4 regions of the Erwinia rhapontici genome follow, and region 1 is predicted to be linked to each of the others. Evidence: predicted binding sites of a transcription regulator. Region 1 holds the regulator's gene; each other region holds the start of a gene.
The links. Region 1 encodes Fur, which represses iron uptake genes when iron is present. Its sites were predicted from a motif close to ATAATAATGAGAACNACTATCAA; they were not measured.
Positions count from the first base shown of each region.

Region 2: a site for Fur is predicted at 2,462-2,484, ahead of LJN55_RS09805 (TonB-dependent siderophore receptor). Genes of this name have one in related genera too.
Region 3: a site for Fur is predicted at 2,320-2,342, ahead of fes (enterochelin esterase). Genes of this name have one in related genera too.
Region 4: a site for Fur is predicted at 2,248-2,270, ahead of LJN55_RS00995 (siderophore-interacting protein). Genes of this name have one in related genera too.

Region 1 covers NZ_CP085627.1:1,326,450-1,330,927, forward strand. The annotation lists gene LJN55_RS06265 (MFS transporter) at 1-241, shown strand, start outside; gene LJN55_RS06270 (hypothetical protein) at 229-618, shown strand; gene mtr (tryptophan permease) at 735-1,982, shown strand; gene fur (ferric iron uptake transcriptional regulator) at 2,087-2,530, opposite strand; gene fldA (flavodoxin FldA) at 2,928-3,458, opposite strand; gene ybfE (LexA regulated protein) at 3,600-3,881, opposite strand; gene ybfF (esterase) at 3,994-4,478, opposite strand, start outside.
Region 2 covers NZ_CP085627.1:2,066,341-2,070,818, forward strand. The annotation lists gene LJN55_RS09800 (GlsB/YeaQ/YmgE family stress response membrane protein) at 1-185, shown strand, start outside; gene LJN55_RS09805 (TonB-dependent siderophore receptor) at 240-2,369, opposite strand; gene treA (alpha,alpha-trehalase TreA) at 2,630-4,312, opposite strand.
Region 3 covers NZ_CP085627.1:1,902,373-1,906,850, forward strand. The annotation lists gene LJN55_RS09050 (non-ribosomal peptide synthetase) at 1-603, opposite strand, end outside; gene LJN55_RS09055 (MbtH family protein) at 677-889, opposite strand; gene fes (enterochelin esterase) at 891-2,213, opposite strand; gene LJN55_RS09065 (TonB-dependent siderophore receptor) at 2,548-4,478, shown strand, end outside.
Region 4 covers NZ_CP085627.1:237,852-242,329, forward strand. The annotation lists gene LJN55_RS00985 (ABC transporter ATP-binding protein) at 1-1,008, shown strand, start outside; gene LJN55_RS00990 (GNAT family N-acetyltransferase) at 1,028-2,158, opposite strand; gene LJN55_RS00995 (siderophore-interacting protein) at 2,351-3,256, shown strand; gene LJN55_RS01000 (LysR family transcriptional regulator) at 3,264-4,175, opposite strand; gene LJN55_RS01005 (helix-turn-helix domain-containing protein) at 4,380-4,478, shown strand, end outside.

The sequences.
Region 1 (4,478 bases):
TCTGACTGATTTTCACGATGAGCAGATGACGCGGGCCAGTGTGATATGGAATATTAATCGTCAGCTTTCATTCAGCCTCGGCGCCGCATTGTTTACACTGCTGTTTACGTTGATGAGCCGCCACTATTCTGCTGCTCAGTCTTATCATCAGGTCTTTGTTGTTGCCGCAGTTACCGGCCTGTTCCCCTTGTGGATGATTTATCGCCACGCCCGTCATAAGGATGTTGTATGTCAGCGTTAACCGAAAAAGCCTGTGAAAGTATCATTGTACTGCATCAGCTTATTGAGAAAGTGTTTCACGGAGATGGGAGCTTTGTCCCTGAGCTGTTGCGACATTTTGAACCCGATTTTATCATGGTCGCGCCCAGCGGAAAAAGTCTGTCGATGGAGGAGGTGACTGCGCTGTTCACTCGTCTGGTCGGCGAACGGCAGGGTGTTGCTATCACGATTGAACACTGCAAAGTGATCTCTCAGTTTGGCCAGGAAGTAGCGATCCAGTATCACGAGCTACAACAGCAGGGTGATAATCATACCCACCGTATTTCACTGGCGGTGATTGATTGTGGTTGTACGCCACCTCGCTGGCGCTATTTGCAGGAAACAATGGTGGTCAGTTAATTACTGTACTAGTTCGTGAGTGTGATTCTGTGTAGACTATGCGGCATTATTGCCGTTTAGCCAGTGGATTATCCCGGTTTATGGCATGTTATTTATTGCATTCGCTAAGGGATTTCATGGCTACACCTGCTTCTGCTGTTCGTCTGCCGTCAACACTCTGGGGGGCGTTGATTATCAGTGGCACCATTATTGGTGCCGGGATGTTCTCGCTGCCGGTAGTGATGTCCGGTGCCTGGTTTGCCTGGTCCTCCGCGCTGCTGATCGTGACCTGGTTCTGTATGCTGCTGTCCGGATTACTGTATCTGGAAGCCAGCCTGCATTATCCCATCGGGGCGAGTTTTGATACGGTCACACGCGATTTACTTGGGCGTGGCTGGAACCTGATCAACGGTTTGTCCGTGGTCTTTGTGCTGGGGATCCTCACCTATGCGTACATTTCTGCCAGTGGCGCGATTATTCAGCACAGCCTCAATCAATTAAATGTCGGAATATCGGCACGTATGGCTGGGCTGCTCTTTACGCTACTGGTGGCGCTGTTTATCTGGCTGGGAACAGCGGTTGTCAGCCGGATGACGCTGATTTTTCTCGGCGCGAAGATCCTCACCTTTCTGATGATTTTTGGCGGCCTGCTGTGGCATGTTCAGCCGGCTATTCTGCTCGACAGCCAGGGAGCCGATCGCGATTATCTGCGATATCTCTGGATAGTGGTGCCGTTTTGTCTGGCCTCCTTCGGCTACCATGGCAACATTGCCGGGTTGACGACTTACTACCATAAGAATGCAGGCCGCGTGAGCCGTTGCCTGATTTACGGCACGCTGCTGGCTCTGATGATTTACTTTATCTGGATCATCGGCACGATGGGCAATATTCCCCGCAGCGAATTTAAAGCGATTGCCGCGCAAGGCGGTAATATTGACGTACTGGTGGGGGCGTTATCCGGCGTACTGCACAATCGCTCTCTGAATCTGTTACTGGATATCTTCTCTAACTTCGCCGTTGCCTGTTCATTCCTCGGTGTCAGTCTTGGCTTTTTTGATTACCTTGCCGATCTCTTTAAACTGGATAACTCCGCGTCCGGAAGATTAAAAACCACGCTGCTGACGTTTATTCTGCCGCTAACTGCCGCGATGATCTGGCCCAACGGTTTTCTGCTGGCAATCGGTTATGCCGGGCTGGCCGCGACGTTGTGGGCTGTTGTCACGCCAGCGCTACTAGCCTGGCAGTCACGTCGACGTTTTGCCACTGCCACGTGGCGAGTCAGAGGGGGGATGGCACCGATTGTGCTGGTTCTGCTGTTTGGTGCACTGAATGCCGTGGTCTCGTTGCTTTCATATGGTGGCTGGCTGCCGCTCTATACGCGATAACCTTTTGAGACAGATTGGCAGCGTTTTAGCCGGGAGGAATCGCTATAACGCAGGCATAAAAAAACCGGTGGCAAGCCACCGGTTTTTACACTGAACAGTGCAGATTATTTGTCGTGCAGAGTCTCGTCTTCACGACAGTCACCCAGAGAACAATGGCCATAAAGATACAGGCTATGGTTGCTCAGTTTGATACCGTGACGCGTGGCGATTTCACGCTGACGTTCCTCAATGTATTCGTCTCTGAACTCAATAACTTTACCGCAGTCCAGGCAGATCAGGTGATCGTGATGGTGCTGCTGAGTCAGTTCGAAAACGGATTTACCGCCTTCAAAGTTATGGCGGGTAACGATCCCCGCATCATCAAATTGGTTCAGCACGCGGTAAACGGTGGCCAGACCAATTTCTTCGCCCATATCAATCAGGCGTTTGTACAAGTCTTCCGCACTGACATGATGGCCCTCTGGTTCCTGAAGCACTTCCAGAATTTTCAGTCGGGGAAGCGTGACTTTCAGGCCGGCCTTCTTTAATGCGGTGTTATTGTCAGTCATGCGGATATTGTCCTGTTACTTTGCTAGTCACTTAGTGGCTGAAAAGCCCTGAACATCGGTCGACGCTAAAAGATGAGTGCGTCTCAGTATAGAACTGATACTCCGAAATGAAAACCATAAGGGGTGCCTGAAACCGCAATGGATGTAAGGATAAGTGTCATTACATCCAGGGTAGCACGCGCCCGAATTAGGCTGGGTTAACATTTCAATCTGCATCATCTTCACCGCTCTTTGGGCGACTCACATCCTCAAAGAGTGGGGCAGGTGCTGAGTAAGCGGGTAACCGATGGGGTTATTGTACAGTTTTGCAGATGAAAGTTACAAACATGTATCTATTACTTCTATAGGAAAAACCACTTACTTGATGTGAGATAGCTCCCACATCAAGCGGCTATGGTTATGCTTCGATGATATCTTTTAGCTGAAGTTCATCAAAAATTTGTTTTACCCAATTTTCAACGCGTTCGTTGGTGAGCTCTGGCTGGCGATCTTCATCAATGGCCAGGCCAAGGAAATGGTTATCATCTGCCATGCCTTTCGAAGCCTCGAAATGGTAACCTTCGCTCGGCCAGTGGCCGACAATCACTGCGCCGTTCGGCTCAATGATGTCGCGGATGGTGCCCATTGCATCGCAGAAATACTCGGAATAGTCTTCCTGATCGCCGCAACCAAACAGCGCAACCAGTTTACCGTTGAAGTCGATTTCTTCCAGCGTTGGGAAGAAGTCATCCCAGTCGCACTGGGCTTCACCGTAGTACCAGGTTGGGATGCCAAGCAGCAGAATATCAAAGGCTTCAAGGTCTTCTTTGCTGCTTTTAGCAATATCACGAACTTCTGCAACATCTTTCCCCAGTTGCTTCTGGATCATTTTTGCAATGTTTTCGGTATTGCCTGTATCGCTACCAAAGAAAATGCCGACGAGTGCCATGAGTTTAATAACCTCTTGAATCTTAATGATATGGTGACTGCTGATTTTTTCGCAGATATCGCTAATGATAACAGACCGTCGTGAGCGGATAAATGAGTAATGCTGCCGGTTTTGTCGCTGAGTGCTAAGGCCCTGATACCATCAGGACGGATGACGTTGCAACTGTTCCAGCAGCATTTCTTCGATCAGTTCACTGCGGCTGATATTGCGCTCGAAAGCTAGCTGATTCAGGACATCAACCGCGTCGCTGTTCATTTTCAGTTCGACACGCTTCAGGCCGCGCACTTTATCGCGCTTGAGCTGATTGCGTTTGTTGATACGCAACTGCTCATCACGCGTCAGCGGATTAGTCTTGGGTCGTCCCGGACGTCGTTCATCTGCAAACAGATCGATCGTTGTGCGGTCCGTGTTCTCTTTTGCCATAGGAATCGTAATACTGAAAGGCTGGATTGCTGATGAATAGGGCCGTTATGCCGTCTGATAATCAGCAGCGGCAAAATTTTAGCGCGCCATCATACCCCAGCGAAAATGGTTTTCACAGCGCTAAAAAACGTCGGATTGCACGTAATACCGCATCGGGTTTCTCAGCATGTACCCAATGCCCTGCGCCGGTGATGACATGGGCACGCGCCTGCGGGAACTGGGTTAACAGTGCATCGCGATATGCATCGGCCAAATAGGGAGAACGCTCCCCACGAATGAACAGCACAGGATGTGACCAGGGGGCCAATGGCTCCCAGCCAATGATGTTTTCATAACATGCCAGCAGCGCCGGAACGTTGAAACGCCAAACACCCTCGTGGAACGACTTGAGTAAAAACTGGATAACGCCTTCTTCACTGATACTTTGACGCATCAGGGCAGTAGCTTCGCTGCGCGTGGTGATACCGGCCTCAGTCACCGCATTCAGTGCGGCAAAAATATCGTCATGATGACGCGTGGTGTAGGCCACAGGAGCGATATCAATCACTACGATCTCCTCAACACGATCGGGCGCCAGTGCGGTAATCGCCATGGCGA
Region 2 (4,478 bases), 740 kb from region 1:
CGGGTAAAGATGGCGGTGGTTTCATCATTACCGTGGTTCTTGGGGTGGTGGGGGCCGTTGTGGGTGGCTGGATCAGCACCTTCTTTGGTTTCGGCAGGGTAGATGGTTTTAACTTCGGCAGCTTTATTGTCGCGGTGATTGGTGCGATCGTGGTGCTGTGGATTTACCGTAAGGTACGCAGTTAACACAACGGTTTAGAAACAAGGGAGGCTGAGGCCTCCCTTTTTACTGTCTGGCTTTTAGAAATCGTAACCCACGGTGGCGATCACGCTGCGTTCAGCCCCCACGTAACAGTTGGTGGTGCTGTAACAGGCGGCGATATAGTCACGACCGAACAGGTTATTGGCATTGACCTGCACATAAGCCCCTTTAATGCTGCTGTTCCAGTCGCCCAGATTGGCACGTACAGAGGCGTCGACCAGCGTGACGGAGGGGACCCGCGAGGTATTGTCGTCATTGGCCCACTGTTTACCGATGTAACGCACCCCGGCACCGGCACTGATGCCGTAGTCAAACTGATAGTGTGCCCAGGCAGAGGCCATCTGATTGGGTGTCAGCAGTGGCGTGTGGCCATCATTGCCGTCCTGCAACTCTTTATAACGTACGTGGTTCAGCGTATATCCGGCGATGGTACTCAGGCGCGGGGTCAGCTGATTACGTGCTTCCAGCTCAAGTCCCTGAGAGTGCACTTTCCCGGCGGGAATGTAGGTGGCGCTGGCAATATCGTTAGAATCACGTGCCGCGACATCTTTCTGCGTCAGGTCATACACGGCAGCGGTGTACAGATCGCTGGTGCCCGGTGGCTGGTATTTCAAACCGGCCTCATACTGCTCAGACGTGGAAGGTTTCAGCAGGTTGCCATCTTTGCCAGGAAGAATGGATGGCGTGACCGCCTGGCTGTAGCTGACGTAAGGCGACAGGCCGTTTTCAAAGGCATACAACAGCGATGCGCGTCCGCTGATGTGATCATCCTGCAGACGATGTTTAACATCGGTGGTGTGATTATCCTGCTCTGACACCATGCGATCATAGCGGCCGGACAGCGTGGCATGCCAGCGATTCCATTCCAGCTCATCCTGCAAATAGACGCCGGACTGATAGTAGCGGCGAGTGGTGTTGTCCTGAGCGGTGACGGCTACACTGTGAGAGGCAGTGGCACCGGTGAAGGGATCGAGTGGGCTGGCACTCCCGTATCCGCTCCAGACATCGTTTTTATACTGATGGTATTCTGCACCCACCACCAGCTTATGCGTCACGTCGCCAGTGGCGAAATCCGCTTCCAGCTGATTGTCCGTTGACCAGGCATCCAGTGAACCGCGTGAGCCACTGTAGCCACGTGCTATCTGGTCACTATCACCGATCCAGCCGTTCTGATACACCTGATCCAGGGCAACGCTGCTGTGCGTGTAGCTGGCATCAGAGCGCACTGCCCATGTCTCATTGAAGCGGTGCGAGAAGGCGTAGCTGTAAACCTGTTCACGCCGTTTGTACTGGTCAACGCTGCTTTCGCCTTCGTTGAAGCCATCCTTTAACCATTTGCCATTATGCTGAGTCAGGTTACCGGAGAGCGGTGTGGAGCCGTGATAACCACCAGAGGGATCTTTTTGCAGGTAGGCACGCAGCAACAGGGAGGTGTCTTCTGACGGCTGCCACAGCAATGACGGCGAAATCGTGTAACGTTCTTCACGTGTATTGTCATACTGCGTATCGCTGGTGCGCGTCATGCCGATCAGGCGGAAGGCCCACTGGTCATTAATCGCATTGGTATAATCAAAGGCGGCCCCTTTGGTATTTTGTGTTCCACCGGTCAGACGGAAATGCCCTTCAGAGACAAACTGCGGGCGTTTCGAGGTCATGTTCACCAGCCCGCCGGGAACGGTCTGACCATACAGCGCAGAGGAGGGACCTTTGATGATATCAAGGCGCTCAAGGAACCAGGGATCGACCTGCATAATATTATGGCTGCCGCCGTCGCTCATCAGGCGCATACCATCGAGGAACAGATTATCGACATCGCCGCCGTGGAAGCCACGCAGGGCAACGGTGTCAAAACGGGTGGCACCCCCACTGAAGTTAGAAAACACCCCTGGCGTATAATTCAGCGCCTGGCCAACGGTATTGGCGGCCTGATCGTCAATCTGCTGGCGGGTGACGACAGACACCGACTGACCGGTGGTGATCAGCGGCTGATCGGTTTTGCTGGCGCCGGTAGACGTGGTTGCGGTATAGCCACGCGTTGGTGAATCGGCGGTCTCCGCGGGCGCTGCCGTCACCACCATCTGGCTGTCAGCAGCGAAAGTCATGCCAGGGGCGGTCATCGCAATGGCGCAGCACAGCACCGATCGCTTCAGGTTAAAAACCAGAGTCATCTTCTTTCCTTGTAGGGTGGATCGAGGGAACTGAAAGCCGATCAGATCCCTCGGGAAAAGGCATTCTTACATAAAAGTAACAAAATATGAGAATAACAATGAGAATTGTTATTGTTATCGTTGATTTTTTCAAGCGTAAATTTTATTTCAGTATCGGAAGGTGTCTGGTGGGCTGCGGAGTCTGGCAGCGTGAGGTGAGGGGGGCCGGGAACGATAAAAAAAGGCGGCACAAAGGCCGCCCGGTCAGGGGTTAATGCAGGTTAAGGTGCTGGTTTAGCCGTGCTGATATCCCCCACATTATTACAGGTCACGCCTTTAGGGCAGTAAAGATCCATTAATTTCAGCGTTACGCCATTGGTCCAGCCAAAGCCATCCTGCAACGGATATTCGCCGCCACCGCCGCCACCCAGTCCTTTACCTTCGACAACGTATTTCTCGACCAGCTTGTGTTCTTTATCGTAGGTGGCCTGCACGTTTTGCAGGAAGCGCATACCGATCTCTTTCGCCAGGTCCTGCTTACCATAGTGATTCAGCCCCTCAACGGCGGCCCACTGCAACGGTGCCCAGCCGTTAGGCGCATCCCACTGCTGGCCGTTGTTGACGGTGGTGGTCACCAGGCCACCTTCTTTCAGCAACTGCGCTTTCACGGCGCTGGCCGTACGGTTAGCGTGATCGTCCGTCGCGGCCTGCACATAGAGCGGGAACAGCGTGGCGGCGGTTAACTGCGGACGGACCTGCGCTTTCTGCCAGTCATAGTCGGCATACCAGCCCTGTTTCTCATCCCACAGATAGCGGTTGATCGCGTCACGACGCTGTGTGGCACGCTCGGCCAGACGCTTGCTTGCACCTTCATTTTTCGCCACCTGGTAAGCGTGGGCGAGGGTATTCTCCAGGTGGAACATCAGGGCATTCAGGTCCACCGGGACAATGCGGGTGGTATGAATGGTAGCCAGATCACCCGGTTTATCGAACCAGCGAGAACTGAAGTCCCAGCCCGATGCGGCCCCGGCTCGCAGGTCGCGATACAGCCCGGCTTTATCGCGCGAAGGGGCTTTCCCGGCGGTGGCGATATCGTCCATCCAGGATTCGGTACGCGGCACATCGCGGGCATCCCAGTAGCGGTTCAGTACGGTGCCGTCTTTAAGCTTAACGACGCGTTTGCTGGCCGAACCGGCGGCTAAGGTGCTGCTGTCAGCATCGGCCATCCAGTAGTTGTACTCTTTTTCCAACTGCGGCAGATATTTGCTGTAGACCGCTTCACCCTCATGTTTTGCCAGCAGATCAACCATCATACTGAAGAACGGGGGCTGCGAGCGGCTGAGATAGTAGCTGCGGTTACCGTTGGGGATATGGCCGTATTTATCCAGCTCAGAGGCAAAGTTATCGACCATATCCTGCACCCGATCCCAGTGACCGCTTTCCGCCAGCCCCAGCATGGTGAAGTAGCTGTCCCAGTAATACACTTCGCGGAAGCGCCCACCCGGGACGACATAAGGCTTCGGCAGCGGCAGCAGCGAATCCCACTGATTGGCCTGGCTGGCGGAGCGCGTCAGCACCGGCCACAGGCCGTTGATATGTTCACGCAGACTCTGGCCAGCGGGCGGGACATATTTGTCCCCCTCTGCGGGCAGGATAAAATTCGTGGCAACAAATCGCTTCAAATCGAAATTGCGCTGCATTTTCTGCATTTGCCAGTCGGTAAGAATGGCCGTCGGATCCTGTTTGGGCACGGCATCAGCAAAAGTTTTCTGGTCGGGGAAAATTTTTGCCGCCTGCACCGCGTGGAACAACGGCCCGAGGCGGATGTCCGGTGGCTGCGGGTTACTGCTCAGCATGCGCTGATTATCTTCCGCCTGAAGCGTGAAGCTGGCGGTCAGCGCGGCGGTGAGCAGCAGGGGGGTAAACAGGCGTGTATTCCATTGACGTTGTTCGACTCTTCTCATTAGCCATTCTCCATGTCCAGACCATGCATGATCTGTAAGTAGTTGAGCAGATTAAAACTTTAGTCGAATTTAACGAAAGGGTAAGGGATCGAAGGGGCAAAGTGTGAGTCAGGTAGGGATTTTAACACCACAATGCGCTGAATGTGGTCGAAAAAATACAGCGGGA
Region 3 (4,478 bases), 580 kb from region 1:
CTGCCAGGCCTGATACTCAGCGACCACTTCGCCAAAGGAGATAAACGGCGATGCCGCCGGTGTTTCACCCGCACGCAACGCCTGATAGATCGCTGCCACGCGGCGTGTCAGGGCCTCAAAGCTGAAGCCGTCGAGCATCAGATGGTGGTAGCGCTGATACCAGAACCAGCGATCGTCACTCACGCGGATCATCAGCTGGCGGTACAGCGGGCGGGCACCGTCTGCGGGCAGATCGGCGGCCAGATCGGCCTGCATCAGGTCGTGCGCGGCCTGCACGGCATCGCTGCGTGGGCTGAAATCAACCCATTCAACAGGCTGTACCTGTTCTGGGGTACGCGTATGAGGGAGTCGCTGCACGGCGCTGCCTTCATCAGAGAGGCCAAAGGTGGCCTGCACGGTATCGGCTTCGGACATCGCCTGGCGGATCGCCCTATCCAGCATCGGACGGTCAATATCGCCATGCAGTTCACTGTAGTGGGCAACGGCAAAGGTGTTTCTTGCGCTGGCGATCTGATCGGCAATCCAGATCCCTGGCTGCGCCGCAACCAGCGGATATTCGGTAAATTCGGCCTGTATTTCAGGCGTGATCTGAGCTTCTGACACGGTGGCAATTCCTGTCGTAAGAGGTAAAAACTGATCCCGTAGGGGCGACCTTTTTTCCGGCCGCCCGGGCTGGCTAACCTGCCGTTTTCAGCACGGCGGGGCGCATGTCGTGCCAGTTTTCTTCGATGTAACGAATGCATTCGGCGCGAGTATCCGGGCCGCTCACGGCCTTCCAGCCAGCAGGAACGTCGGAAAACGCTGGCCACAGGCTGTATTGCTGGCGTGCATTGAGCAGCACCAGGAAGTCGAGGGTTTCATCGTCGAAGGGATTTTGTTGTTCGGTCATGTTAATTACCTGTCTTTCCAGAATAGGGAGGTGTAATAAAGTCGGCGAGTAGCCAGCGTAAGCCGTCCAGCAGCCCGCCGCGCCAGCACAGGGCATCATGCCCGCCGGAGAAAATTCGGAAATTAATGTCATGCCCGCCTGCGAGCAGCGCCTGACGCATCTGTTGGTTAACCCAGGCCATATCGGCTTCGCGATCGCCCGCTTCCTGGAAGATCTTTAAGCGGCTGGCAGGCAGTACACCCTTGATGACCTGCCCGGTCAGCCAGCCCATCTCCTGCTCTCCGGCTTCGGAAAAGTGGGTGACCAGGCGGACGTTTGGCCACCAGAAGGAGCCAGACTGGCTGAGGATGCGGCCAAAGCGCCCGGGCCAGTGCAGCCCGGCATACATCGCCGCCAGGCCGCCGTAACTTTGCCCGGCGACCACGGTACGGTCGGCCTCTTCACTGAATTCCACACGGCTGCGCGCCAGCGGCAGCAATTCCTGCTGCACCGCCTGCCAGAATTCAGCATTGCAGGGCAGCTCTTTTTCGCGCCAGTCACCGTTAATCACATCAATCAACAGCCAGCAGGCGGCGGGCAGATGGCCGCTGTCGGTTTCGGCATGCAGCGCGGAATAAAGCGGTTGTCCGTCTGCCCAGTTCTGTCCATCCAGCAGAATCACCAGCGGGCGCTGCTCTGGGATCGCTGTACTGCCCGTGGTATAGAGCCAGATACGGCGCTGATTCCCCAGCAGGGCGCTGTCCCAGGTAAATTGTTGCAGCTGGTGGTTATCGGGGTGTATCGGCTGTCCGCTGTCCAGCGCGTGCCACGCAGACTGGTCCGGCGCCGCGGGCATATGCGCGGCCGACAGCGCGTGCCCGCGGCTGTTGAGGTGGGCACAGCTGCGATTTAACGGGTCGGCAATCGCCAGCGGGAACAGAGATATCCACCATTCGCGCTGTTGTTTGCGGCGTGTGTCGTCATCGGTGCTAAAAGTGGGGGGGAGTTGCTCAGCGTTTACCGGGATCAGGCTGTAACTGCCACGCCAGTGCTCATCAATCTCCGTTGACCAGTGCCAGACATCGGTTCCCGCCAGGCGTTGCAAACTTTGCGGCTGCGGGCTGTGGTGGTCGGTCACGCAGTTAATATCCACATAAACCTGATGTATCGCAGAGCGGGTTTCGTCACCTGCCGGGTCACGCCAGAAATAGTTCATCCGGACTGTTCCTTCAGCAAAGGCTTCAACCAGTGGCGTGCCATGTTGCGCAATGCGCCGCCACCAGCTCTCTTCACCCACGTTATCGGCGGCCAGCAGCTGTGCTGCATGACCTGCGGGCTGACGCATCGGCCATAATGTGTGCCGTGTTGTCACGATAATTTTCCTTAATTTACATTTAATTACTTAAAAGGAGGGACTTTAATCTCTCTTACAGTAAATGACGCTAATACAAATAGTATTGAGAATAGTTTGCATTTGCAATAAGATGCGTCGCAACTTTCTTAAGGGCCTGTAAGTTGTACGTAAATATCGGTTTTCTTAAGAAGGGCAGAAGAATCGACGAAAGTAGTGGCAAACGTGATTCTCACCTTTCACCGCGGCCAATCAGTTCTCCTTAACCATTGGCGGGTTTTAACGGGTTTTTTTTATCAGCAAATCTGTTCAGACGGGATACCAGAACATGTTTAATAAGATTAAAAAACAGGCAATACCAGGCATTGCAGTTCGTTCAGACAAACACACCCTGCGTTTATTACTGGCTTCAGCCCTGCTGATGGCGCCCGCCGTGCAGGCAGCCACCGAAGCCGAAAATACGCTGACGGTCACCGCAGACACCCAGGAAAGCGTCACCGCCCCGACCAAAGGGATCGTAGCGAAAGAGAGCGCTTCAGGCACCAAGACCGCCACACCGCTGCGTAAAACCCCGCAATCCATTTCTGTGGTGACGCGCGATCAGATGGACGATCAGGCGGCGGCTTCAGTCTCTGATGCGCTGAGCTACACCAGTGGCGTGGTGACCAACTACCGTGGTAACTCGAACCGTAATGACGAAGTGATCAGCCGCGGCTTCCGTTATGCGCCTAAATTCCTGGATGGGCTGAGCTACGGCTTGTCCGGCCAGGCCGGAGCAGCAGGGCAGATCGATCCCTGGTTGTTAGAGCGTGTGGAAATGGTACATGGCCCGGCATCGGTACTGTATGGCCAGGTGAACCCGGGCGGTCTGATCAATATGACCAGCAAGCGCCCAACCGCTGAGAGCATTCATGAGGTCAAACTCAGCACTGGCAATCAGCATTTTGGTGAGGCCGCATTTGACTTCGGCGGTCAGCTGAATGATGACAACACCCTGTTCTATCGCCTGAACGGTATTGCCAGCACCAAACATGAGTTTGTTAAAAACAACAAACAACAGCGTATGGCGATTGCTCCGGCGATTACCTGGCTGCCAAATGAAGACACCAGCTTTACGCTGTTAACCAGCTACCAGAATGAACCTAAAGCCGGTTACCGTAACTTCCTGCCGATGTCCGGCTCGCTGAAAGAGAGTAGCGCAGGCTATATCCCTTACGACTTTAACGTCAGCGACCCGAGCTACAACGAAGCGAAGCGTGAACAAACGTCTATCGGTTATATCTTCGATCACAACTTTAACGACGCGGTGTCATTCCAGCAGAACGTGCGTTACAGCCATATGAGTGAGTCTTACAAGTATCTGGTGTATACCTGGGATGCGGATAACGACCACTCGATCAACCGCCGTCCACAGCATGATAAAATCATGACGGATGAACTGGCGATGGATAACCAGCTGAAAGGGAAGTTTGAGACCGGTGACGTTAATCACACCGTGATTGGCGGGCTGGACTATAAATGGAGCGATGTTGACAGCAAGTTGTGGCGTGACAGCGGAGATCGTTACATTCTTGACTGGGCTAATCCGACCAGCATTGATATTGATGAAAGTGACTTCTCCCTGGTCACCAGCACGCGTAAGAGACTGCATCAGGTTGGTGTCTATTTACAGGACCAGCTGGAGTGGAACCGCTGGAACCTGGTGCTGTCAGGTCGTAATGACTGGAGCGAAATCCGTACGCTGGATCGTACCGATAACAGCGACACTCAGCAGAATGATAACAAGTTCACTGGCCGTGCAGGCCTGCTGTACGCCTTTGATTCAGGCTTTTCGCCGTATGTCAGCTACAGCACCTCGTTTGAACCTAACCTGAGTACCGGTGCACCGGGTGCCAAACCCTTTGCGCCAACCACCGGTGAACAGACCGAAGTGGGCTTCAAATATCAGCCAACGGGCACCAATACTATGCTAACGGTCTCCTGGTTTGATATTAACCAGAAGAACCTTACCGGCTATAACAGCGTATTGGGTTACAACGAAGCGATCGGCAAGGTCAATTCGAAAGGGGTTGAAACTGAGTTACGTTCTCAGCCAATTCCGGAAGTTGAACTGTTGGCGCAGTACACCTACACCGATGCGGTGACCAAAGAGAGCAGCACCAGTTCTGCTCTCGCGGGACGTGCCCCTTCGGGTATTCCGCGTCATGCAGCATCTGCCTGGGGTAACTACAGCTTCCTCGACGGCGTGCTAAACGGCTT
Region 4 (4,478 bases), 1.1 Mb from region 1:
CTGAATGGTCTGCTGATTATCAGCACTACCGGGCTGGCGCTGTGGCTGTGGACGCAGTCACTGTTAAGCGTTGGGGCGATTGCGCTGGCTACCGGGCTGGTAATCCGCATCGTCAACATGTCCGGCTGGATTATGTGGGTGGTGAACGGCATCTTTGAAAATATCGGGATGGTGCAGGATGGCCTGCAAACCATTGCCCAGCCCGTCAAAGTCAGTGATAAAAACCAGGCTCCGGCGCTGCGGGTGCAGCAGGGCGAAATCCAGTTTGAGGCTATCCGCTTTAACTACGGCGGCGAACGCACGGTGATTAATGACCTGCAGCTGACCATCCGGCCCGGTGAAAAAATCGGCCTGATTGGCCCCTCCGGCGCGGGAAAATCCACGCTGGTGAATCTGCTGCTGCGGTTGTATGACCTGAACGGTGGCCGCATCCTGATAGATGGTCAGAACATTGCCGATGTCACTCAGGAGAGCCTGCGTGCACAGATTGGGATGATCACCCAGGATACCTCCCTGCTGCACCGTTCGATTCGCGAGAACCTGCTGTACGGTCGGCCGGATGCCAGCGAAGAGGCGTTAACGCGCGCTATTCATCAGGCGAGAGCCGATGAATTTATTCCCCTGCTGTCCGATCCGCAGGGCCGCACCGGGCTGGATGCCCAGGTGGGTGAACGCGGCGTGAAGTTGTCCGGTGGGCAGCGCCAGCGTATTGCGATTGCCCGCGTACTGCTGAAGGATGCGCCGATTCTGATTATGGACGAAGCCACTTCCGCGCTGGATTCCGAAGTGGAAGCGGCGATTCAGGAGAGCCTGGAGACGTTGATGGGAGAGAAAACCGTGATTGCGATTGCCCACCGGCTATCGACCATCGCCCGTATGGATAGGCTGGTGGTGCTGGAGCAGGGCCGGATTGCCGAAATTGGCAGCCACAGCGAACTGCTGGCAAAAGGCGGCCTGTATGCGCGCCTGTGGCGCCACCAGACCGGCGGATTTGTCGGCGAAGGATGATGGTCATGCCCGACGGGTATCACTGCCCGTCGGGCTGCCGCCACGGTAGCGAGGCTTTGGCTTCCTCTGCCCAGTTGCGCACGCCTTCACGCTCCTGATGCAGGAAATCGGCGACCGCATCGTGCAGCCCGGCGTGGCGCAGCAGGTGCCAGGATTCTGTCAGCACCGGTTCGAAACCACGAATCAGCTTATGTTCACCCTGAGCACCGGCATCAAAACGCTGCAGCCCGTGCTCAATGGCGTACTCCATCCCCTGATAGAAGCAGGTTTCAAAATGCAGGCGGTTGAACTCTTCCAGGCAACCCCAGTAGCGGCCGTAGAAGGTGTTGCCATCCACCAGACTGAACGCCATGGCCACCGGCTCTCCGTGCTGGCTGGCGATCACCACGCGAATCGCTTCCGGCATGCGCTCGGCCAACAGGCTGAAAAACAGGCGCGGCAGGTAAGGCTGACGGCCGCGCACGCGGTAGGTATTGGCGTAACAGGCGTAAACAAAATCCCACTGCGCCTCCGTCACCTCTGCGCCCTGATACCAGACAAACTCCACGCCCTGGCTGGCAACCAGCTCGCGCTCTTTGCGCAGCTGTTTGCGCTTGCGCGAGGTGAGGAGGTCGAGAAAATCCTGGAAATCGCGAAAACCCCGGTTGTGCCAGTGATACTGGCAGCCGAGGCGCGGCAGCCAGCGCGGATCCTGCTCCAGCCCCTGGTGAATACGCTCATCGCTGAAATTAATATGGCCGCTGAAGAGCTGCCGTTCGGCCAGAAACGCAGGTAAGGCCTGTAACAGCTGCGCGGCCTGGCGATCGCTCCCAAGCAGTCGTGCGCCGCTGACCGGACTGAATGGCACCGCCGACAGCCACTTCGGATAATAAGGAATCCCTGCCCGCTCGCTGGCCTCTGCCCAGGCGTGATCGAAAACGTATTCTCCCATCGAATGATTTTTCGCGTAGCCAGGCATGGCCGCACGCGGCGTTCCCTCTTCCATCCACAGCAAATGCTGCGGCAGCCAGCCCGAAGCGCGGCTGACCGCACCGCTCTCTTCCAGAGTGGAGAGAAAAGCATGACGTAAAAAAGGCTGAGAGTTGGGGGCCAGGGCATCCCACTGACTGGCCGGAATATCGGCCAGTTGCGTCAGGACAGTCAGGGACATCGGCGTGCTCCGCATTTACCACAGGGAAAGCGCTACGTTGACGGCTTTTTGCGCCGGGATCAATCCGTTATTCCACGAGGGTGATGTAAAGAAGCCTCGTTCTCATTCTCATTATCATCTGGCTTTGCTATTCTTGCCGACCTTATGTGCGTTATCACACGTGCGCGGCTTTCAGGTTTACAAGGCGGGTTTATGGCGAGTGTTCAGGGTTATCGCTTGTTTAATGTAGTGCTGGCGCGTAAGCAGGTACTTTCTCCTTCGATGCTGTGCTGCGTATTCAGCGGTGATGACGTGCGTCAGATGAAAATGGATGCACCGGATCAGCGGATAAAACTGCTGTTTCCTTCCCTCGACGGCACGCCCTCAACGTTGACCGATGAGGGTGATAAAACCTGGTGGGAAACAGCCCGCGCGATGCCGCAGGATATCCGTCCGATTGCCCGTACCTATACCCTTCGTCACGTCAATGCTGATGCCGGAGAAGTAGAAGTCGAGTTTGTGATGCACGGTACCGAAGGCCCGGCTTCGGCCTGGGCGCTGAATGCTGAGCCGGGTGCAGCGCTGCAAATGGTGGCACCAAATCGCGCCTGCCCGACCAGCAGCGGTGGCTACGAGTGGGACCCGCACCCTGACGTGGAGCGCGCGCTGGTCGTTGCAGATGAAACGGCACTCCCGGCGGCGAAAGCGATCCTTGAACAGCTGGCTGGCTGGAGCAACCCGCCGCAGTTACAGATGTTCCTGGAAATGCCGAAACGCGGCGACTGTGTTGATCTCAGCCACTATACTTTTGCCGACATCCACTGGCTGCCGCGTGAAGAAACCGGTGCCTCTCATGGTGAAGCGTTACTGCAGGCGGTGCAGCAGCGGGTGATGCTGCCGGAAAGTGCGTTGGTGCGCGGTGAGCTGCATGAAGAGAAGGATGGCGATATCCTCTGGGACCGTGCCGATAGCGGAGATAAACGCTTTCATGGCTGGGTTGCTGCCGAGTCCAGCGCCGTTAAACAACTGCGCCGCTATCTGATTGGTGAGCGCGGCCTGTCGCCGGAGTGCATCAGTTTTATGGCCTACTGGAGCCGTGGCCCGCGCCGCAACGACTAACCCTCTGTTACCGGCGGACCATCAGCAGTGGGCTGACGTTTTTCAGCAGGTTATAGAACCAGGTTTTGGCGGTGATATCCCCGATCTCGGTGTGCCCGTACAGGTACACCTCAAGATTCGGTAGCTCAAACGGCAGTTCGATGATGCGCCCGTTGCCTCGCGCGACATAGATTTTCGCCGCGCTGGAGGGCAGCGTCACCAGCAGTTCGCTGGAGGCAATCAGCTCGCCCAGCGCCGCAAAGTGCGGGACTTCCAGTGCAATGCGGCGCTCATAGCCATACTCTTTTATCCGCTCTTCCACCATATAATGCCCGCTGATGGTCGACACAATAATGTGTTGTTCCTCCAGGTAGGCATCCAGCGTCAGGGTGTCGCCAATGCGCGGGTGCTGGTCGTTCAACAGGCAGACATAACACTCGTCCATAATCCGGTCACGCTGCGCCAGCGAAATACTCTCGTTACGGCTACACAGCGCGGCATCGACCTTTCCGGTCAGCAACCATTCATCCAGTTTTCGCATCTCTACCGGGATCACCTCCAGCTGCACGTTAGGGGCAACGGCGCGCAGATGTTTCACCAGACCGGGTAGCAACAGCAGTTCGCCAAGGTCAGAGAGGGCGAGACGAAATTTGTGAAAGGATGTGTCCGGAGAGAAGCTGCGGGTGTCTGCCACCGCCTTCTCAATGCCACTGAGAGACTTTTTAAAAACCGTATAGAGCTGACTGGCGGTGGGAGTCGGTTGCATCCCTTTACGGCTGCGTTTAAACAGCTCGTTACCCGTCGCAACCCGCAGCCGGGCTAGGGCATAGCTGGCAGAGGGCTGAGTAATGAACAAACGTTCGGCAGCCCCGCTGACACTTTGGGTTTCATAAATGGCGATAAATACCCGCACCAGGTTGAGATCCATGTTAGCTGGCATATAGCCCTTATCTATTATCAAAGATTTATATTATCTATTTGAACTATTTTAAGCGGTCTAATACCATCCCTTCCACGTTTTTTTGATATGTTCTCCCTTTTTTTTCATATCGTAATTACTTCAATAAAATCAAAATAATAAATAACTTCCTTGTTCTTTTAAGGCAGGAGTGGGCGTCATGCGCCCGTCATCGCGGAGCTAAAAATGAAAAATGAAATCGTGGACGTTATCGTCGACTGGATCGACGATCACTTAGAAGAAGGCCTCAATATTGAAGCCGTGGCGGCAAAATCTGGCTATTCG